2 regions of the Clostridium sp. LBM24168 genome follow, and region 2 is predicted to be linked to the other one. Evidence: riboswitches for the same ligand, from Rfam matches in the RefSeq annotation. Region 2 holds a riboswitch; the other holds the start of a gene.
The links. Region 2 has a riboswitch for S-adenosylmethionine ahead of ACSVC9_RS06815 (methionine ABC transporter ATP-binding protein). Riboswitches for the same ligand answer to the same signal wherever they lie in the genome.
Positions count from the first base shown of each region.

Region 1: it holds a riboswitch for S-adenosylmethionine, as region 2 does, so the genes downstream of both, metK (methionine adenosyltransferase) here and ACSVC9_RS06815 (methionine ABC transporter ATP-binding protein) in region 2, are expected to answer to the same signal.

Region 1 covers NZ_CP196861.1:3,124,367-3,136,015, forward strand. The annotation lists gene murA (UDP-N-acetylglucosamine 1-carboxyvinyltransferase) at 1-1,236, shown strand, start outside; gene spoIID (stage II sporulation protein D) at 1,346-2,356, shown strand; gene ACSVC9_RS15580 (peptidoglycan DD-metalloendopeptidase family protein) at 2,444-3,160, shown strand; gene spoIIID (sporulation transcriptional regulator SpoIIID) at 3,269-3,523, shown strand; gene mreB (rod shape-determining protein MreB) at 3,624-4,652, shown strand; gene yyaC (spore protease YyaC) at 4,654-5,199, opposite strand; tRNA gene ACSVC9_RS15600 (tRNA-Thr) at 5,489-5,564, shown strand; tRNA gene ACSVC9_RS15605 (tRNA-Tyr) at 5,570-5,654, shown strand; tRNA gene ACSVC9_RS15610 (tRNA-Val) at 5,660-5,735, shown strand; tRNA gene ACSVC9_RS15615 (tRNA-Thr) at 5,755-5,830, shown strand; tRNA gene ACSVC9_RS15620 (tRNA-Tyr) at 5,838-5,922, shown strand; SAM riboswitch class I at 5,963-6,061, shown strand; gene metK (methionine adenosyltransferase) at 6,131-7,306, shown strand; gene recD2 (SF1B family DNA helicase RecD2) at 7,391-9,673, shown strand; gene ACSVC9_RS15635 (hypothetical protein) at 9,609-10,634, shown strand; gene ACSVC9_RS15640 (ComF family protein) at 10,607-11,287, shown strand.
Region 2 covers NZ_CP196861.1:1,363,913-1,375,561, forward strand. The annotation lists partial or broken gene ltrA (group II intron reverse transcriptase/maturase) at 1-1,016, shown strand, start outside; gene ACSVC9_RS06810 (amino acid permease) at 1,156-2,598, shown strand; SAM riboswitch class I at 2,665-2,782, shown strand; gene ACSVC9_RS06815 (methionine ABC transporter ATP-binding protein) at 2,860-3,816, shown strand; gene ACSVC9_RS06820 (methionine ABC transporter permease) at 3,818-4,474, shown strand; gene ACSVC9_RS06825 (HAD-IB family hydrolase) at 4,617-5,342, shown strand; gene ACSVC9_RS06830 (ribonuclease H-like domain-containing protein) at 5,442-6,089, shown strand; gene ACSVC9_RS06835 (FadR/GntR family transcriptional regulator) at 6,114-6,818, shown strand; gene ACSVC9_RS06840 (L-lactate permease) at 7,703-9,241, shown strand; gene larA (nickel-dependent lactate racemase) at 9,353-10,627, shown strand; gene ACSVC9_RS06850 (electron transfer flavoprotein subunit beta/FixA family protein) at 11,120-11,649, shown strand, end outside.

The DNA.
Region 1 (11,649 bases), 1.4 Mb from region 2:
GGAAATAAACTTCATGGAGAAATAGATATTAGTTCAGCTAAAAATTCTGTATTGCCCATTATAGCAGCCTGTATACTAAGTGGTGATAAGTGCATAGTAGATGATGTGCCAATGCTTGAAGATGTATTTGTAATAAGTGATATATTGATGAGTATTGGAGCAAAAATAAATATAGATAGAAATTTGAATAAGATAATAGTAGATACCTCAAATATTAGTGACTTGATGCCGACTAGCGATTTAGTAAAAAAGATGCGAGCCTCATTTTTAATAATGGGTCCTATGTTGTCTAGATTTGGACATTTTAAATTATCGCTTCCTGGCGGTTGCAATATTGGAACAAGGCCTATAGATCTACATCTTAAAGGACTTAGTGCACTTGGTGCTGAAGTAAGCGTAGGACATGGATATGTTGAAGCAAGAACTGATAAACTTATGGGAAATAACATATATCTGGATTTTCCTTCTGTTGGTGCTACTGAAAATATAATGATGGCAGCTGTAATGGCTGAAGGGGAAACTATAATAGAAAATGCCGCAGAAGAGCCTGAAATAGGTGATCTTGGTAAATTCTTAAATAATATGGGAGCTAATATAATAGGGGCTGGTACTGATACAATTCATATATTAGGAGTTAAAAATTTAAAAGGAACTACCCATAGACCTATAAGTGACAGAATAGAATGTGGTACCTTTATGATTGCAGCTGCAATAACCAGGAGTAAAATTAAAATAAATGGAGTTAATTTAGAGTATATAAAGCCTATAATTGCTAAATTAACTGAGGCTGGAATATATATTAAACCTGAAGGAGACAGTATAATTGTAAATGGTAATAGAGAACTCAGACCCATAGATGTAAAAACCATGCCTTATCCTGGATTCCCGACAGATATGCAATCGCAGATGACAGGACTTTTGTGCACCGTACAGGGAACGAGCATTATAACAGAAACTATTTTTGAGAACAGATTCATGCATGCTGTTGAGATGAAAAGAATGGGTGCTAATATAAAAATAGATGGAAGAAGTGCTGTCGTTGAAGGAGTTCCAAGGCTTACGGGAGCAGAAGTGAAAGCTACGGATTTAAGGGCAGGAGCTGCATTGATACTTTGTGGGCTTTCTGCAGAGGGTGAAACAGAAGTATCAGATATATATCATGTAGATAGAGGATATGTGAATATTGAAAAGAAGCTTAAAATACTTGGTGCAGACATTGAAAGGATAGAAAATTAGATATTTGTATTTAGGAATATTATCATTAGTATTTTCATAATTATATTGTATATAAAATTAAGATGAAAACCTGCAGTAGTACTGCAGGTATAATTATGAGAGGAGTCTAATGAAGAAAAATATCTTTTTTATATTAAAAAACATATCAATACTAATGCTTATGTGTACATGCTTTATAATTGTACTTTCTTTGGTTGTAGGTGGTTCTAAAGGAAATCCAATAAACCCGGAACAACTAGTTTTTAAAAACAAGCAGGAAGAAAAAATAAAGGTATATATAACTAAAGAAAAAAAGATAGAAGAAATCCCTATAGAAGATTATGTTGTGGGAGTGGTATCTGGAGAAATGCCTGCGGAATTCTCTATAGAGGCTCTCAAGGCGCAGGCCGTGGCAGCCAGGACCTTTGCATTAGCACATATGGAACAGTACGGAGGGAAAAAATATAAGGGCAGTACAGGGGCGGATGTATGTGACACGGCACAGTGTCAGGTTTTTATGTCAAAAGAGGAAAGAATGAGTAAGTGGCCTGATAAAGATAGAAATATGTACTGGAATAAAATAACTGATGCAGTAAGTTCCACGGGAGGAGAGATTTTAACTTATAAAGGTAAGTTGGTTATGGAACCATATTATTTTGCTATAAGTGGAGGAAGAACGGAGAGTGCACTTGCGGTATTTAATGATGATATAGGATATTTAAAGAGTGTAGAAAGTCCTGGGGAAGAAAGGGCTAAAAAGTATGAAACCCGTAAGGATATACTTAAAAGAGAATTTATAAAAATAGTGAATTCCAATTATAAAACTGCTCAGCTTTCAGTTCCCAATTTGGAAACTGCAGTCAGTATAAAGAGCAGAAATGAGGGTGGAACTGTAAAAGAGATCAAGCTTGGAGGGGTTACTGTATCAGGAATAAAATTCAGGGCGCTTATGGGACTTAATTCATCTAATTTTAGTATAAGTTTCAAGGATGGCATAGTCAGTATTAAATGTCTCGGATATGGTCATGATGTTGGAATGAGTCAGTGGGGTGCAGATGCCATGGCCAAAAAGGGGAAAAATTATAAAGATATATTATATCATTATTATGATGGAGTAAAAGTATGTAAAATTGGTAGTTAATTGAACTACCAATTTTTTTTATGGAAAATTAATAAAATATGTATTTTTTGTCATTGTCTGGACAAACTACAAAAAGGAGGTGTTGATATGGATAAAAAAATTGTTAAAAAACCATTTAATTTTATAAAGAAGGAGGGCTTTTATATAATTTTATTCATCTGCTTATGTATTGCGGCTACTGCTGCTATTTTGACAATTAAGAATAGCAAGGATCAAAAAGTACAGGAAAATAAGCCGGCTGTATCACAGCAGGCCAAAATTGATAAAACTGCTAAAGTGGAGAATAAACATGATAATGCTCTTCAAGTTAAAAAGAATGAGGGTACAGAAAGTAAGACAAATAGTACTTCTGGAAAAGAAGAAGTATCAAAAGGAGTATCGAATTCGATTAGTACGTCTTTTCAAAAACCTGTTGAAGGAAATATAGCGAGGGGATTTTCAGAAAATCCTGTATATTGGGATTCTACTGGAACCTATAGACCTAATCTAGGCTATGATATACAGGTTCCAATTGGGAAACCGGTTTTTGCTGCTATGGATGGAAAAGTGGAGGAGATAAGTAACAATACTCAAGACGGAGTTGAAGTCATTGTAAATCATCAGAATGGTTTGAAAACAGTATATTCAAACCTAAACGCTAATTTAAAGGTTTCTAAAGGTCAAAATGTATCAAAAGGAACAGTGATAGGTGTTGTAGGAAATACCACACTTAGATCTGCTTATGAAAAATATGGTGATCACCTTCATTTTGCTGTCTTAAAGGGAAATGAATTTGTTGATCCGGGAAAATATATAAAATATTAAAGTTTAGCCATTTCTTCATATTAAAATGTGGAAATGGCTAAAAGAAAGTGAATTAGATGTAAGTATAAATATTATTAGCTGCGGACTAAATAAAGGAGTTGATAACAGTTGAAGGATTATATAGAGGAAAGAGTTTTAGAAGTAGCTAAATATATAATAGGATCTAAAGCTACAATAAGAAAAACAGCAAAGGTTTTTGGGGTCAGTAAAAGTACTATACATAAGGATATGACAGAAAGACTGCCCAAAATAAATCCTCAAATTGCTAAACAGGCTAAAATGATATTAGATTATAATAAGGCTGAAAGACATATAAGAGGTGGCAATGCCACTAAAATGAAATATAAAGCTATTGAAGGTTAAAAACACTCCTATTATAATTATATATAATATGGTAAACTTAATACGAATAGATAATTTTAGCTGCTAATGAAAAGCAAGGGAGAGTAGGAGTGAAAAAGGAATGTTTTTTAGTATAGGAACGGACATGGGAATTGATTTAGGGACGGCTACAGTACTTGTTTATATTAAGGGAAAGGGTGTAGTATTGAAAGAACCATCGGTAGTGGCAATAGATAAGAATCAGAACAGGGTACTTGCTGTGGGTGAAGAAGCATGGCAGATGATTGGAAGGACTCCAGGTAATATTGTTGCTATACGTCCTATGAAAGATGGAGTTATCTCTGATTATGATGTAACGGAAAAAATGTTGAAATATTTTATAGGGAAAGCTTGTGGACGTAAAAGGACTACGCCGAGAGTTGTAGTTTGTGTACCTTGTGAGGCCACAGAAGTTGAAAAAAGAGCTGTAATTGATGCAGCACAGAATGCCGGTGCAAAGAAAGTATTTTTGATTGAAGAGCCTTTAGCGGCAGCTATAGGTGCAGGTATTGATATAACAAAGCCTGAGGGAAATATGGTAATCGATATAGGTGGAGGAACTACAGACGTAGCTGTTATTTCTTTGGGGGGAATTGTAGTAAGATCTTCTATTAAAATTGCGGGAGATAAATTTGATGAGTCTATAATTAAGTTTATAAGAAAAGAGCATAAATTGATGATAGGTGAAAGAACTGCAGAAGAATTGAAGATAAACATAGGTTCAGCTTTTGAATCTGATGATGATATTGGAATGGAGATAAGAGGAAGGGACTTGATTACGGGCCTCCCAAAAAATATAGCAGTATCCTCTGATGAAATGAGAGAGGCATTGAAGGATACTATAAATGCTATAGGGGATACGACTCATGCGGTACTTGAAAAAACTCCTCCGGAGTTAGCTGCTGATATTGCAGATAAGGGAATTATTATGACCGGGGGAGGATCACTTCTACATGGTTTAGATAATTTAATACAGCAAGTTACAAATGTACCTGTATGTGTAGCAGATGATGCAGTATCCTGCGTTGCTCTTGGGACTGGCAAGGTATTGGAATATCTAGATAAAATGGAACTTACTTTCAGCGGAGATGATATAACGCTGATTGATTAAATTATTTATTTTCAGTGCTGTCATTGAAATATAGATAGTATGCATGAATTAGTGAATTAACTATTACTTCTGACATAGATAGAATTAGATTTAATCTTATATTGTTTGAGTTGCTGAAGATATTTTTACTTGTATTTGAATCCACTATACCAATTATCGAAGTCTCTCCTACATTTGGTAAGGATTTCCCCACTCCTTTTCCTGGATGAATTGGAAAATCTCTTACTTGTATTTCACCTATATTATTTACATCACCAAGACACGCATCTACACCTATTATATTGCATTTCTTGTGATGCAATGTGATATGTTTTAATTTGCTGTCAATATTAAGGGCATGTATTGGTTCTTGTATTGTACCATAAACAGGGAGAGGAAAGTGTTTATATGTAAGTAATGTACCTACTAAAGGGCCAAGACAATCACCTATATATCTATCTGTGCCAATACAAACTATGATTGTATTTTTATCGATATGATCTCTTAGAAAATGTGCTAATTTGTAATATGCCAGGGGAGTTTTATAGTTGACTTTTACTTTGTTCAAAATATTCACCTCTTTAAATTGTGCTTTATTTCATTTCATAAGATGTACATATGCAACTGTTTGAAACGTCATATATAATTTATATGAAGGCCTGAAGAAAATTAGAATAAGTAATATGTTGAGTAGAAATTGTGAAAATGTGATTTAAAGAGAAATATAAAGAAATATGAAGAAAAAACAATTTAAACACTAGAATATAATACAAAATAAAATTTGAAAAAGAGATATTTAAACGGTATACTAACATACGTCAATGCGTAATGTTGATTGTAAATGAATTACATAATAAGCTGACATAGCTCAGCTGGTAGAGCAACTGACTTGTAATCAGTAGGTCGTGGGTTCGATGCCTACTGTCAGCACCAAAAGTGGAGGAATTCCCGAGTGGCTAAAGGGGGCAGACTGTAAATCTGTTGTCATTGACTTCGATGGTTCGAATCCATCTTCCTCCACCAATTTCGGGCGCATAGCTCAGCTGGGAGAGCATCTGCCTTACAAGCAGAGGGTCACAGGTTCGAGCCCTGTTGTGCCCACCATGTATAAAATAATGAATAAGCTGGCATAGCTCAGCTGGTAGAGCAACTGACTTGTAATCAGTAGGTCGTGGGTTCGATGCCTACTGCCAGCACCAAAAATATGGAGGAATTCCCGAGTGGCTAAAGGGGGCAGACTGTAAATCTGTTGTCATTGACTTCGATGGTTCGAATCCATCTTCCTCCACCATAAAAACACTATTAGGTGTTTTTTATTTTATAATTTGAAACTCTTATCAAGAGAGGTGGAGGGAAAGGGCCCTTTGAAACCCGGCAACCGGTAATTATACTAAGGTGCCAATTCCTGCAGTTGTTCTGCAAGATAAGGGAGTTGATAAAGCTTATTAACCTCTTTTTATTAAGAGGTTTTTTATTTTATATAGATGGAGGTAAAAGAGATGAAAAAGTTGTTCACTTCTGAGTCAGTTACAGAAGGGCATCCAGATAAAATGTGTGATCAAATTTCAGATGCTATACTTGATGCAATAATGGCGCAGGATCCTGATGGAAGAGTAGCTTGTGAGACTATAACTACAACAGGAATGATTCTGGTTATGGGTGAAATATCAACTAATTGCTATGTGGATATTCCTAAAATAGTTAGAAATACTGTAAGAGAGATAGGCTATACTAGGGCAAAATACGGTTTTGACTGTGATACTTGTTCGGTAATATCTTCAATAGACGAACAGTCGTCAGATATAGCCATGGGAGTAAATGAAGCTTTTGAAGCTAAATCTGGTGAAATGGACAAGGAAGATGCTATAGGCGCAGGAGATCAGGGAATGATGTTTGGCTTTGCTACAAATGAAACTCCAGAATATATGCCGCTTCCAATAAGTATGGCACATAAACTTGCAAAAAGATTAGCAGCTGTTAGAAAAGATGGTACCCTTTCTTATTTAAGACCAGATGGGAAGACACAGGTTACAGTAGAATATGAAAATGATAAACCGATCAGAATAGATACTGTAGTCATATCATCACAGCATGATCCACGTGTAAGTCAGGAGCAGATAAACAGAGATATAATAGAGAATGTCATAAAACCGGTGATACCATCGAAATTTTTAGATGATAATACAAGGTATTTTATAAATCCTACAGGAAGATTTGTAGTTGGAGGTCCACAGGGAGATTCTGGACTTACAGGAAGAAAAATAATAGTTGATACTTATGGTGGATATGGAAGACATGGTGGTGGCGCATTTTCTGGAAAAGATCCGACTAAAGTTGATAGATCAGCTGCTTATGCAGCAAGATGGGTTGCAAAGAATCTTGTGGCAGCAGGTTTGGCTAATAAACTGGAAATACAGCTGGCTTATGCTATAGGAGTTGCAAAACCAGTATCTATAACAGTAGATACTTTTGGTACTGGAAAAATTTCAGAAGATAGAATAGTGGATATAGTAAATAGAGTATTTGATTTGAGACCTGGAGCTATAATAAGGTATTTGGATTTGAGAAGACCTATATATAGACAGGTAGCAGCATATGGACATTTTGGAAGAACAGACATAGATGTACCATGGGAAAAACTCAATAAAGTGGATGAAATAAAAAAGTACTTATAAATAAAGGCACGCATCTAAAATGATGCGTGCCTAATGTGTTATAATTAATTTATGGATATAATTTTTTAAAAGTAGGGAGATTTTATGCAGGAAATACAGGGTGTTATAGATGATGTAGTATTTCAAAATGAGGATAATGGATATGTAGTTGCCAAGTTGAAAAATAAGAGTGGTATTACTACGGTAGTAGGAAATATACCTTTTATTATGGAAGGACAGAACTTGAAGTTTATAGGTGAATGGGTAACACATCCGCAGTTTGGAAAGCAATTTAAGATTAAATACTCTGAAGAAATAGTACCAGATACTACGATTGGAATTGAAAGATACTTATCGTCTGGAGCCATATCTGGCATAGGACCTGTTACTGCAAGGAAAATAGTAGATAAATTTGGAGATAAGACTCTGGATGTAATGGATAATCATATTGAGAGGTTAAGGGAAATAGATGGAATTGGAAAAAAAAAGATAAACCTGATATGTGAATCTTATTCAAAACAAAGTGAAGTTAGGAGCATAATGGTATTTTTACAGACTTATGGGATAGGTGCAAATCAGTGTGTGAAAATACATAAAAGATTCGGTGCAGATTCTATAAATATAGTAAAAGAAAATCCATATGTTCTTACAGATGAAATATCTGGAATAGGATTTAAAATAGCTGACAGAATAGCCAGAAGCCTTGGAATAGAAGCAAATTCACCTTTTAGAATACAAAGTGGAATAAAATACATAGTGAGCAGATTTTGTAATTTTGGCAATACATACATGCCTCTTGAAAAGGTTATACAGGAAGCGGAAAGTGTACTTAATGTGACGAGAGAAGAAATAGAGGAGAACATATATGATAGTTCACTTAAAGGAAAACTTAAATTAGAGAAATCAAAAGATGAAGTTTGTGTATTTTTGCCTATTTACTATTATTGCGAGCTCAGTGTAACTAAAAAAATTTTATATGTGCAATTTAATAAGTATGATGAAATAGATATGGATATAGAAAAGGAAATTGCAAGGTTTGAATCTGACAATAATATAAAATTTGCAAAATCCCAAAAAGAGGCAATAAGGGGAGCATTTCAAAATGGGGTAGAGATAATAACAGGGGGACCAGGTACAGGAAAAACTACCATAATAAATTGTATAACCGACATATTTGAAAAATTAAATATGAAGGTTCTTATGGCGGCACCTACAGGAAGAGCTGCGAAGAGAATGTCTGAATCTACAGGTAGAGAATCAAAAACTATACACAGACTTCTTGAAATGGGTGTACCTAGTGATGAGGAAACATTGTTTTTTTCGAAAAGTGAAGAGACACCTCTTGAATGTGACGTAGTTATTATAGATGAAGCCTCTATGATAGATATAATGCTTATGAACAATTTGCTGAAGGCAATATCTATTGGAACGAGAATCATAATAGTGGGTGATGCGGATCAGCTTCCTTCGGTAGGACCCGGGAATGTACTTAGGGATTTTATAGACAGCAAATGTATTAAGGTAATAAGGTTGAAGGAAATATTTAGACAATCAAAGGAAAGTATGATAATAGTTAATGCACATAGGATAAACTCCGGAGAAATGCCTTTTATAAATAAAAAAGATAAAGATTTCTATTTTATAAGGTGTACAGATCCAAATAAAATGTTAAATACTTTAATTGAATTAGTAGATACAAGACTACCTAAATTTAATAAATCATGGAATAAATTAAATAATATACAGGTAGTTTCTCCTATGAGAAAAGGAATTCTGGGAGTTTCCAACCTCAATAAAAAGCTGCAGAATATATTAAATCCTGAAAGTATTGATAGAAGACAAAGGGAATTTAGGGGTACAATTTTTAGAGTAGGGGATAAAGTTATGCAGACAAAAAATAATTATTCTCTAAATTGGACGCTGATTTCAGATAAAGAGGAGAAGGGACTTGGAATATTCAATGGTGATGTTGGATATATAGAAGATATAGACAATGAAAATAATAATATAACTGTAATATTTGATGATGACAAAAAAGTTGTATATGATAATATATATTTGGATGAACTTGAACTTGCATATGCAATAACCATACATAAAAGTCAAGGAAGTGAATTTCCTGTAATTGTAATGCCTGTTTTTATGGGATCTAATTTTTTTATGAATAGAAATTTATTATATACGGCTATAACGAGGGCAAAGCAGATGGTTGTTCTTGTGGGTGATTTGAAAGCACTTAAATTTATGATAGATAATAATAGAAGTTTTGAAAGATATTCATTATTAAAAAATAGAATAATGGATATAATGGAGAGTGAAGAAGATGTTACTTTGGGAAAAGATGAATTTCCAGGAAGAGAAAAAAAAGATAAATCAAATGATAATTAACTGGAGTAACGGGAGAAAAAAATTTTTAAATATTATTTCAATTCCATATAATTCTACAGAAATATTTGTTGAAATTATTAGGAGGTATGTTTTAGAAAATAAAAAGATATTATATATAACTGATGAACACAGCAATAAAATAAGTATAGTAGCTGATATAAAAAAATATACAAATATAAAAAGCTATGCTTACATAAAAGATAATGTAGAATATAGCAGTTCAAACTTAAAAATATGTAATTTTACTATGTCCATAAGTATGAATGAAAATTTTGATCTTATAATATATGACGATATAAGTAGTTTTTCATGTCATAATAAATATGAAATATTGGATATATTAAGTAGATTATCTAATAAAAATAACAAAACTATTGTTTACTCTATAGAGGAAGTACTTAGAAATGCTGAAAACATAGTGCTGCCTGTAAAGAATAATAGCACTCCAATGGTTGAACCCAGGACGATACTCACGAGAGTTGATATAAATAAAGGGATACCGTTTATTGTCTATGATTATTTGAGATGGTCTATAAATGCTGGAAGAAAAGTTATAATATTTGTTCCGGATAAGGATAAAGTTGAAAAAGTATCCTGTTATATAAAACAGTATTGTAGCCATTTTTTAAAGAATATAATGTGTTTTGTAGATAATAGATTCAATGAAAAATTCATCTCAAGATTTTTAAACATAAAAGATGTAGTACTTGTTACAAATTGTATTAAAGAAGTTGCTCCACATATAGAAAATTCTGATATAATGGTTTATTTTGCAGATAGTTCAAATTTTAGTTATAAGGATTTTATATATTTATGTGGAAGTGTAATAAGAAATGAAAAAGATTTGAAAGGAGAGGTTATATTTTTAGCTAATTGTGAAAACAAGAATATGGAAAAGGCTAAGAATATGACCAGAAATTTTAATAAGGAAGCATGGAACATGGGATTATTGAGAGTCTAAAAAATATTAAAGACTGCATATTGTCAGTTATATATTGTACTGATGATGTTTGTATTGTTTGTGGAAATGAACTTTACTCTGACAAATTCATATGTAACTGTTGTGCAAATAAAATAATGATTTGTACAGATAAGACGCAGATTGGATTAGGTAACGTAAGATTTGAGTGCTACAGTGGTACTTATTATTCAGGACCAGTAACTGAACTTGTAATTAAGTTGAAATATAAAAGTTCTTTTAGGTCAGGAAATGTTATGGCCAAATATATGTATGAAACTATAAAATCTAATAAACTGGATTTTAATATGATAACTTATGTTCCAATGACCAAAAAAGATTTGAAAAAGAGAGGATATAATCAAAGTGAATATCTTGCAAAAGTTTTGAAAGATTATGTAGATAAACCTGTTATTGAATGTCTTGTTAAAGTTAAAAGTACTAAAGACCAAATAGGCCTGGATAAAAATGATAGGTGGAATAATATAGAAGGAAGTTTTAGAATTATAGATAAGAGTATAGTAAAAAATAAAAATATTTTACTTATAGATGATGTTATAACAACTGGTGCCACAGCTTTTTATTCTGCACTTGAATTAAAAAATAGTGGTGCAAATAAAATTATAATATTGACTGGAGCAAAAAGTAAGGTATAATTTATTGTGTTAAGCTAGGTCTGTGGTTGAAAATCGATGCCAGTCGCAGGCGAAACGATCCACGTAAATCAAATAAAATATTTGATGAGCACGGTGCGGTTTAGAGGTAAGTCCTGCCGTATGAAAAAGTACGAGAGAGTTATTAGTGAGAGGGCTAACCCCGGGTAGCAAAATCTCCAGCAGGCGGGTGTGGGGTCAAAAACCAGGTCAGCTAGCTTGACAATGCACCAACGGTGCGGATTGGCAGCCTTTTATAGGCTGCTATATTTCTTTATAATTTTCAGGAGCAAACTATTTAAAGCTAGTATTTTCCCTATGTCTTCGGAATTTTCCTTTTTAAGTAAGCTATTGTCTATGTTAAT
Region 2 (11,649 bases):
CAGAGTTATTCAACAAGCTATTGCTCAAGTTCTAATACCAATATATGAAAAGAAGTTTTCAGAAAATAGTTATGGTTTTAGACCGCAAAGAAGTGCGAAGCAAGCTGTTGAGAAATGTAGACAATATATAAATGCAGGTCATACATGGACTGTAGATATAGACCTTGCTAAATACTTTAATACTTTGATACGATAAATCACGATAAACTAATAAGACTACTATCTAACGATATAGAAGATGGTAGAGTAATTTCTCTAATACGAAAATACCTGCAAAGTGGTGTAATGATAAATGGAGTAGTTATGAATACAGAAGAAGGTGCACCGCAAGGTGGACCACTATCTCCACTATTGAGCAACATAATGTTACATGAACTTGATGTAGAACTAACAAAGCGAAAGCTTTGTTTTTGCAGATATGCTGATGACTGTAATATATACTTAAAAAGCAAGAAAGCAGCAAATAGAGTAATGGAGAGCATTACGAAGTTTATTGAAAAAGAGTTAAAACTTAAAGTCAATAAAGAAAAAGCACAGTAGATAGACCTTGGAAACTTAAGTTTTTAGGATTTTCCTTCTATAGGGGTAAAGGCGAGTATAGAATAAGAATTCATGAGAAACCTTTGGACAAATTTAAAGCGAAACTTAAGAAATTAACTTCAAGAAGTAATGCAATGAATATGGAATATAGGTTTTCAAAATTAAAACAAATAATAGTTGGATGGATAAACTATTTTGCTATCGCTGACATGAAAAATATTCTTAAAACGATTAATGAATGGTTAAGGCGAAGGGTAAGAATGTGTTTTTGGAAACAATGGAAAAAGATTAAAACAAAACACGATAATCTTGTAAAACTAGGAACACAAAACAATAAAGCATGGGAATATGCTAACACAAGAAAAGGCTATTGGAGGATATCCAACAGCCCAGTATTATCTAAAACTTTAACCAATAATTATCTAAAAAGGAAAGGACTAATCTCTATTTCAGAAACTTATTCATTAGTACGTTAATTCCTATTGAACCGCCGTGTACCGAACGGTACGCACGGTGGTGTGAGAGGTCGCTGAATAAAATAATTATTCAGCTCCTACTCGATTGTATTTAATTATCCTGACATTACTAAATTTAATGACAATTAGGAGGAATAAAATGCAGAATACTTTAGATGAGTGTGATAATTCGAATTCATCAAATGAATTAAAAAGAGGGCTTAAATCAAGACATTTGAATATGATTGCACTTGGTGGTGCTATTGGTACAGGTATATTTTTAGCGTTGGGAAATACTATAAATCAAGCGGGACCGGGAGGTGCATTAGTAGCATATATATGTATAGGTATAATGGTGTATTTTTTAATGACAAGTCTAGGAGAAATGGCGACTTTTATGCCGGACTCGGGATCGTTTGGAACATATGCAACGAAATTTGTAGATCCAGCTTTAGGATTTGCCCTTGGATGGAACTACTGGTATAATTGGGCTATCACAGTAGCGGCAGAAATGGTAGCTGGGGCTCTTATAATGAAATATTGGTTTCCGTCTGTTCCGTCTGTAATATGGAGCGTGTTGTTTTTAACCCTTATAGTAGCTTTGAATCTATTATCTGCAAGAGCTTACGGGGAATCTGAGTTTTGGTTTGCAGGTATTAAAGTTACTACAGTTATAGTATTTTTAATAACTGGAATTGCTATGATATTTGGAATATTTAATGGCAATCCTGTTGGAATTAAATATTTTACTGTAGGAGATTCACCATTTGTTGGAGGAATTAAATCCATATTTTTAATATTTCTAATTGCTGGTTTTTCTTTTCAAGGTACAGAGCTTGTAGGAGTTGCTGCAGGAGAAAGTGAAAACCCGGAACAGGCTATTCCAAAGGCAATAAATACAATATTTTGGAGAATAATAATATTTTATCTAGGGACTATAATTGTAGTAGGTGCGCTAATTCCATATACTAAAGCAGGTGTTCAGACAAGCCCATTTACTATGATATTCCAGAAAGCAGGAATAGCTGGAGCAGCTTCTCTTATGAATGCAGTTATATTGACATCGGTACTTTCCTGTGGAAATTCGGGAATGTATGCATCTACAAGAATGCTATATTCTATGGCTAAGGACGGAAAAGCACCTAAGATTTTTGGAAAAGTAAATTCAAGGGGTGTTCCTGTAAATTCAGTTATTATTACTACAATAATTGCTTCTGCGTGTTTTCTGACAGGACTTTATGCAGAGGATTCAGTTTATGTATGGCTTGTAGCGGCTTCCGGACTTTCGGGCTTTATAGCATGGCTTGGTATAGCAGTATGTCATTTCAGATTTAGAAGAGCCTTCATTGTTCAGGGAAAGGATATCTCAAAACTTAAGTATAAAGCTAAATTTTTCCCATTAGGGCCTGTAATTGCTTTTTTACTTTGTGCAGTTGTAGTACTAGGACAAGGAATTACATATTTTCAAGAAAATAAAATAGATTGGGGTGGAGTAATATCCTCTTATATAGGACTACCTTTATTTTTACTATTATTTATAATCTATAAGAAAAAATTTGGTACAAAATTTATAGAATTACAGGATATAGACCTAGGAAAATAAGAGTTAACATATTGACACATTAAACTTAAGTTGATATAATTAAAGCCATGTTAAATATAAATCTTGAACTTATCAAGAGAGGCGGAGGGGACAGGCCCTTTGAAACCCGGCAACCAGTACGAGGGTTATCTTATATACTTGTATAATGGTGCTAATTCCTGCAGCGAAAGCTGAAAGATGAGATAATGCTGTTTAATTAAGTCTGAGGTTTTCCTCAGGCTTTTATATTTTGTTCAGATTGTAGTGAGAGGATGAATTATATTGATAGATATTAGTAATGTAGGTAAAAGTTTTGGAGGTAAAAATGTATTAAAAAATATAAGTCTCCATATAGGAGAAGGTGAAATATTTGGCATAGTAGGACACAGTGGTGCTGGAAAATCAACTCTTTTAAGATGCCTAAACGGTCTTGAAACTTATGATGCAGGAAGTATAAAGGTTATGGATAAAGAAGTAAAAGATTTAAAAGGCAGACAGATAAGGATATTTAGAAGAAATCTTGGAATGATATTTCAAAATTTTAATTTGCTCAATAGAAAAAATGTATATTCCAATATAGCACTTCCGCTTGAAGTATGGGGAATTAGTAAGGATGAAGCAAAGAAAACAGTCAATAATTTGCTGAGACTTGTAAGCCTGGAGGATAAGGCCGATAGTATGCCAAGGGAATTAAGTGGTGGTCAAAAACAAAGAGTGGCTATTGCAAGAGCACTTGCACTAAATCCTAATATATTGCTTTGTGATGAAGCTACGTCGGCTTTGGATCCTAATACTACTAGATCAATACTTGATTTGCTAAAGAAAATAAATCAGGAATTTAAAATAACCATAGTTGTGGTAACACATCAAATGGAAGTGATAAAAGAAATATGCAATAAAGTAGCAATTATTGATGAAGGGGAGATAAAAAAATCTGGTACGGTAGAAGAAATATTTTTAAAGCCAGGAAAAAACTTAAAGAAATTACTCGGGGCAGATAGCGTACTGCCGGATGAAGGTGTAAATATAAGAATATTTTTCCCGAAGGACATAAGTCAGGGGAATCTAATAACATCTATGGCAATAGATTTAAATATAAAATTTTCCATAGTATGGGGAAAACTTGAGAAGTTTCGTAATGATGTGTTGGGTAGTCTTGTTATAAATATATACGAAAAAGATAAGGAAGCTATATGCAAATATCTTTCTTCAAAAAATGTAGTTTGGGAGGTTGAGTAATATGGGATTTTCTGAAACATTTCAAGAGATATTAGTTCCTGCAATTGGACAAACGCTCTATATGGTATGTATTTCTACAATACTTGCAGTAATCATAGGATTTATACCGGCTATTTTGTTGATAGTAACCGATAAAAATGGACTTAGGCCAAACAGAATAGTGTATAAGGTGTTTGATATAATAATAAATTTATTGAGATCTTTTCCTTTTATAATACTTATGATAGCAATCTTTCCGTTTACAAAGCTAATAGTTGGAAAGACTATAGGTACTACTGCAGCGATAGTACCTATTACAATAGCAGCAGCTCCATTTGCAGCCAGGGTAATTGAATCATCTCTAAAGGAAATAGATCCTGGAATAATAGAAGCAGCAAAATCTTTTGGGGCAAGTAATACTCAAATAATATTTAAAGTAATGTTGAAAGAGGCACTTCCTTCAATAGTTCTTGGTATAACACTTACAGTTATAAGTATAGTTGGTTGCTCGGCTATGGCAGGAACTGTAGGTGGGGGTGGACTTGGAGATGTAGCTTTAAAATATGGATATTATAGATTTGAGACTGACATAATGGTGTACACGGTAATAATACTTGTTATATTAGTCCAGTTGCTTCAAACTATAGGGAACTTAATATATAGGAAACTTAATAAATAAAAGAGTATATAGTAACAAGATATGATAACTCTGAGCATAGATAGCCTGGAGTTATTATTTTGTTTAAGAATATGCACTATTTATGTTACAATATAATATAATTAATTATTATAACTTATTGGAATGAAAGAGAGGCTTTGATATGAATACAGCAGCTTTTTTTGATATAGATGGGACTTTATACAGAGAAGGACTTATGACTGAAGTATTTAAAAAGCTTGTAAAATATGAAATTATTCCAACAGACAGATGGTATAAGGAAGTAAAACCAGAATATGAGAAATGGGATAGAAGACAAGGAAATTATGATAATTATCTTTTAAAAATGGCATCTATATATATAGAAGCTATAAAGGGGCTTTATAAATCACAAATAGATTTTATAGCAGAAAAAGTAATATCGCAAAAAGGTGATAGAGTATATACGTATACTAGAGAAAGAATAAAATGGCATAAAAAAAATGGTCATAAGATAATAACAGTATCAGGGAGCCCTGTTGAACTTGTAAGAGAAATGTCTAAAAAATATGGATTTGACGATTACATTGGTGCAAAATATGTAATAGATGATAATAATATATATACTGGCGAAGTTATACCTATGTGGGATAGCAAAAGCAAGAAAAATTCTATAAAAATATTTGCTGAAAAATATGATATTGATTTAAAGAATAGCTATAGTTATGGAGATACGGCAGGTGATTTTGATATGTTGAATATGGTGGGAAATCCTATATGTGTAAATCCAACTAGAGAACTTGTAAAGGAAGCGATTAGCAATAAACTGTTAAAGCATAAGATAAAAATAGTAGTTGAAAGAAAGGATATGGTGTATAATTTAGATCCTTCATGTATAGAGTTCCTTTAAAAATTTTTGATGTTGTCATTTTAACTATATATCTGAAATGTTATAATATATAGTATGCATTATAGAAGAATGACATAAAATTGGGAAAAGAGTGGTAAAGTGATAAAAAAGTATGATGACATATTCGTAAAACAACCTTCATATAATGAAACTCTAAAAGTAGATGGCAATATTTGTATTTTAAGAGATGCTTTATTTTTTGATCTGGAACATTATATATATAAAAAACCTATATGTATAGGAGTTTTTGGATGCTGTTTCTATAACTGGAATTCAGAAGTACTTCATGTGACTCAGTATATGATAGAAAACAAAAATGATTCTAGGGCTATACTTAAAATGGCAGAAGATTATTTTATAAATATGTGGAATAAGGGTAAGAAGTATATTGTTACATTCTCCGGTAATAATGATTTTACAGTAATAAACTATCTATTTAAAAAGTATGGCCTAGGATTTAATATTGAGGAACATTTTTCTCATATTGATCTTCAGAAACAATATGAGAAAGAAATACATAGTTCAATAGGTTTGAAGGCTTTGGAAAGGGAGTTTGGTATTGAAAGAGAGAGTGATATTATAAGCGGATCCAATCTAGCTAAAACTTTCAGCAGGATAATAAAAGACAGTCAATATATAAATAGGATGCCTGAAGAGAAAAAAGAAAAAATACTTTTATATAATGAGCAGGATGTTGTCAGTTTATTTGATATGTATGTAAAATGGAAAAATATTTTTAAAAATTAAAACGCATGTGAGGAGATTATTATGATTTTTCGTCCAATAAAAAGCACAAAAGTATATGAACAAGTAATAGAACAAATAAAAAATATGATTATTGATGGTACCCTCAAAAAGGGTGATAAACTTCCCTCGGAAAGAGAACTTGTTGAAAATTTAGAAGTCAGCAGAACATCTGTAAGAGAAGCAATAAGGGCGCTTCAGATTATGGGGTTAATAGAATGTAGGCAGGGTGAAGGAAATTTTATAAGACAAAATTTTGAAAATACTCTGTTAGAGCCTATATCTATAATGTTTATGCTTCAAGAAAGTAATCCTGAAGAGGTACTTGAGGTGAGAAGAATAATAGAGACAGAGACTGTAGCACTTGCAGTCGATAAAATAACTAAGGAGCAACTGGATGATTTGAAAAGAATATCTGATTTGTTTAAAGTATGCAGAGATGAAGAGAAAAATGTTAAATATGATAAAGAATTCCACTATAAAATTGCGAAGGCATCAGGAAATCTTTTAATAATAAATATATTGAATGCTATGTCTTCGCTTATGGATTCATTTCTAAAGGATGCCAGGAGAAAGATTCTTATAGATGAAAACAATTTAATGGTACTTGCACATCAACATGAACTTATATATGAAGCCATTAGGGATAAGGATGCATTGAGGGCTTCACAAGAAATGAAAAAACACTTAGACTTTACTAATGAATATATAAGAAGAAATGCAAAGGAATAGTTAAAAGTGTGACAATTATTTTTACTATGAAATGTACATATATTAAACTATATTTATTATTGTCTGTGATTATCTATCAAACACTGTTATTTGATAGATAAAAATATGTTAATTTAAATGATTTGATATATAATTATAATTTTTATACCAAAATTATATGTTATTTTTATAACTATTGTGGAAATATAAAAAAATATATGGTATACTATATTTAATAAATTGGTAATACCATAATACCAGTTTAAAAATTAGAAATATTGATAGAAGTTATTCATATAATTTGTCCGTGATTGTATTATATTATAAAATGAAATTTTATAATTCTAAGTTATAATGTATAATAAAATTTTGTTAATGAATTAACAAAAAAAATGAAAAAGTGTATTATTTTCTAAAAAAGCAAAAAAAAATTATGTGAATGAAAATCTGATGTAAACGTTGTTAATAACAATAATCGTTTGTTTTCCCCTATTATGAAAACGATGTTAACTTAATAACAATTATAGAAAGATTATAAAAATTGTGATACACTTAAAAAGTGGTGGTACTACCATATTACCATGTTACTAAAATATTAATCTCGGGGGGAATAATATGAATATTTTTCTACTTTTTTTTATCGCAATGATACCAATAGTTTGGCTAATGATATCATTGGGTGCTTTAAATATGCAAGGACATAAAACCTGTCCTTTTACGTTTGGTTATAACCATACTGCTTGCAATATTAGTATGGAAAATGCCAGCTTTTGATGCGATTACCGCAATCCTGGAAGGCGTGGCACTGTCAGTATGGTCAATAAGGAAAACGTTACAAAAATATAAATGGTATTACTAATTATTAGGAAGGCAGTACCATAAAAATTGAATAGGGGGAAAAAGAAGTGTTATTTTTAAAATTTTTATTAGCTATAGTACCAATTATTTGGCTTATAGTCTCATTGGGCAAATTAAAAATGCCAGGACATAAAGCTTGTTCTATTGCACTTGTTATTACAGTGATTTTAGCTATTGGTTTTTGGAAATTAAATGCTATTTATACTGCATCAGCGGTATTGGAAGGACTATTAAACGCCTTGTGGCCGATTTGTCTAGTTATTATTGCAGCTTTGTTTACGTATAATTTGACTTTACGTACAGGTGCCATGGATTCCATAAAAGAAATGTTGGCTGGAGTTTCTATTGATAAAAGAGTTTTAGTACTACTTATTGGATGGGGATTCGGTAATTTCATGGAAGGAATGGCAGGATTTGGTACAGCAGTTGCTATTCCAGCATCTATGCTCGCTGGTCTTGGATTAAATCCATTCGCAGCAGTTGTAGCTTGTTTAGTTGCTAATAGTACACCAACTGCATTTGGATCAGTTGGAATACCACTCGTAACACTTTCATCAGTAACCGGAATTGCATCTCCGGTATTAGCAGCAAATACAGCAATGATTGAAGTAATTCTTACTTTTATCAGTCCATTTATTATGGTATGCATTGTAGGTGGTGGAATAAAGGCATTAAAAGGAGTACTTCCTATTACGATAATTTCAACAGTATCATTTGTACTACCTTGGTACATTATAGCAACAGTAGTTGGAGCAGAATTGCCAAATATAGCAGGTTCTATTTGTTGTATGGTATGCACGGTTATTGCAGCAAAAATCTTTAATAAAAAACCTGAAGATAAGTACTGCATTGAAGCTCAGAATGAAAAAGAAGGAACAGGTTTATCCTTAGGTAAAGCAGTAAAAGCATGGAGCCCATTTATTTTAATATTTGTAATGTTAATAATTACATCAACTTTATGTCCAGCAATCAATCATTTAATTGCAAAATACAAAACCGTTGCTGTTTTATATGCTGGCGAAGGTGGAGGTAAATTGACTTTTAGTTGGATCAATACACCAGGTGTTATCATTTTTATTGCCGCGATTATTGGGGGTATTATTCAAGGTGCAAAAGCATCAACGATGTTAGATGTATTTTTTGCTACATTAAAAGCAAACTGGAAAGCAATGGCTACGATTTGCGCGGTTATGGCAGTAGCAAAGGTAATGGGATATAGTGGAATGATTGCAGATATTGCAAGCCTTTTAGTTGTAGCTACAGGAGGAGCATATCCGTTGATTTCACCACTAATTGGAGCTATTGGAGCATTTGTTACAGGCTCTGGTACATCAACCTGTGTTTTATTTGGAGGATTACAAGCACAAACAGCTCAGAATCTTGGACTTTCTGCATCATGGATGGCAGCAGCAAATGTTCTTGGAGCAGGTATTGGAAAGATGGTTTGTCCTCAAGGTATTGCAATTGGTGTAACTGCAATTAATAAATCTGGTTCAGAAAGTAAAGTTTTATCAAGTGTGTTTAAATATTTTATACTTTATGTAGTTATTGCTGGTATCATATGTTTCGTAGGAACATTAATATAAGCCTGAATGTTAGAAGTAAGGATTATTAGGTACTAACAAAAAAATTGGATTTATATGATCAAATTTATATGATCAAATTTATATATTTTAATAATTTGGGAGGGATTGATTATGGCTAAAATAAAATTGCCTTACAATAAAAGGTTGATTGAAATTGAAATCGATGATAAAAATCTGGCAGGTGTTTTGGAATCAAAGGCAGGTGAATATAAAACAGATTTAACTGAGGCTGAAATAGTTGAAAAAGCACTTGACAATCCTATTGGATCACCTAAGCTTGAGGAACTTGTTAAAGGAAAGAAAAATATGGTCATAATAAGCAGTGACCATACAAGACCTGTTCCAAGTAAAATTATAATGCCAATACTTTTGAAAAGAATAAGGAATGTAAATCCAGGTATTGACATAAAAATATTGATTGCAACTGGTTTCCATAGACTTACAACTAAAGAAGAATTGATAAATAAGTTTGGAAAAGAAATTGTTGAAAATGAAAATATAATAATACATGATTCAAGAAATGAAAATAGTTTGGTAAAGATAGGAACACTTCCATCTGGGGGTGAACTTATAATAAATAAAGCTGCAGTGGAAACAGAACTTTTAATAGCAGAAGGATTTATAGAGTCTCATTTCTTTGCTGGATTTTCCGGAGGTAGGAAAAGTATACTTCCTGGTATAGCCTCTGCAAAGACAGTTATGGCAAATCATTGTGCTGAATTTATAGCAAGCCCTTATTCAAGAACGGGGAAGCTTGATAATAATCCTATTCACAAAGATATGCTTTATGCAGCAGAAAAAGCTAAACTATCATTTATAATAAATGTAGTAATAGATAGTGATAAGAAAATAATAAATGCTTTTGCAGGACATAGTAAACTTGCTCATGAAGATGGATGCAAATTTGTAATGAATTTATCCAAGGTAAATAAAGTAGATGCAGATATAGCTATTTCAACTAATGGTGGCTATCCTCTTGATCAAAATATATATCAATCGGTTAAAGGTATGACAGCTGCAGAGGCAACATGTAGAGATGGCGGAGTAATAATAATGGTTGCTGCCTGTAATGATGGCCACGGCGGTGAGGGATTTTACAATAATCTTGCAAATGTTAAAACTCCTAGGGAATATCTGGATAAAGTTGAAAAAGTTCCTAGAAATGAAACTGTTCCAGATCAATGGGAATCACAGATACTTGCCAGAATATTAAACAAGCATACTGTAATTATGGTAACTGATATGTGTGATCCGAATCTTATAAAGAATATTCATATGCAGCATGCCTATACTTTCGAGGAAGCTTTAAAAAAGGCATATGACATTGTTGGTAAAAATGCAAAAGTTGCAGTTGTCCCTGATGGAGTAGCTGTAATAGTAAGCTAATGTGAGTTATATGAATTAAAAGGAAATATTTAAGGTATAAGAAATCCCATCAAAATGTTTTATTATTGTAAGTGACCAAACCAACAAATTAAAACACCAAGATGGGATTTCATGTAAAATTATTAATAAAAATATTTCATGGCGTAAACGATTATTTTATACCATTTGAAGAACACTGTAAAAGTATCTTTTAAACAGTGATAAAGGTAAAACTTCATTTACATCAAGGAAATATTAAATTCATTACTATTATACATTATGAAGTTCAAATCTGGCAAGTGCAATGAAGTTTCAGGCTTAATCGTATACAGCTTTCTTTTCAAGGAAACCATCCTTAAACTTAGACAAACACATTGTTTTAACTCAGTTAAGTTAATTTAGAATAAGATGTAGCACACTAGAAATATATAAGCTTAAATTTTCGAACTCGCGCTAATTTAAATTATAGTTTAATTTTTAATAAATATATAATAAATTTTGGAGGTAGTTTAAATGGATATATTAGTATGTATAAAACAAGTTCCCGGAACATCAAAAGTTGAGGTTGATCCCGTAACAGGCGTATTGAAGAGGGATGGTATAGATTCTAAAATGAATCCATATGATCTATTTGCACTTGAAACTGCACTTAGGCTTAGAGAAAAACATGGAGGAACAATAAAGGTAATAAGTATGGGACCTCCACAGGCTGCCGATGTAATAAAAGAGGCTTATATGATGGGTGCAGATGAAGGAGTACTTTTATCAGATAGAAAATTTGCAGGAGCAGACGTACTTGCGACTTCATATACAATATCCCAGGGAATAAGAAAAATGGGACATATAGATTTGATTCTATGTGGAAAGCAGACCACCGATGGTGATACAGCACAGGTAGGACCTGAGATGGCAGAATATCTTGGAATACCACATATAGCAAATGTAATAAGCATTGAAGATGTAAAAGATAACTCCATAGTTGTTAAAATGGATATGCCAAATACTATAGAAGTTGCTGATATAAAATTCCCTTGTCTTTTGAC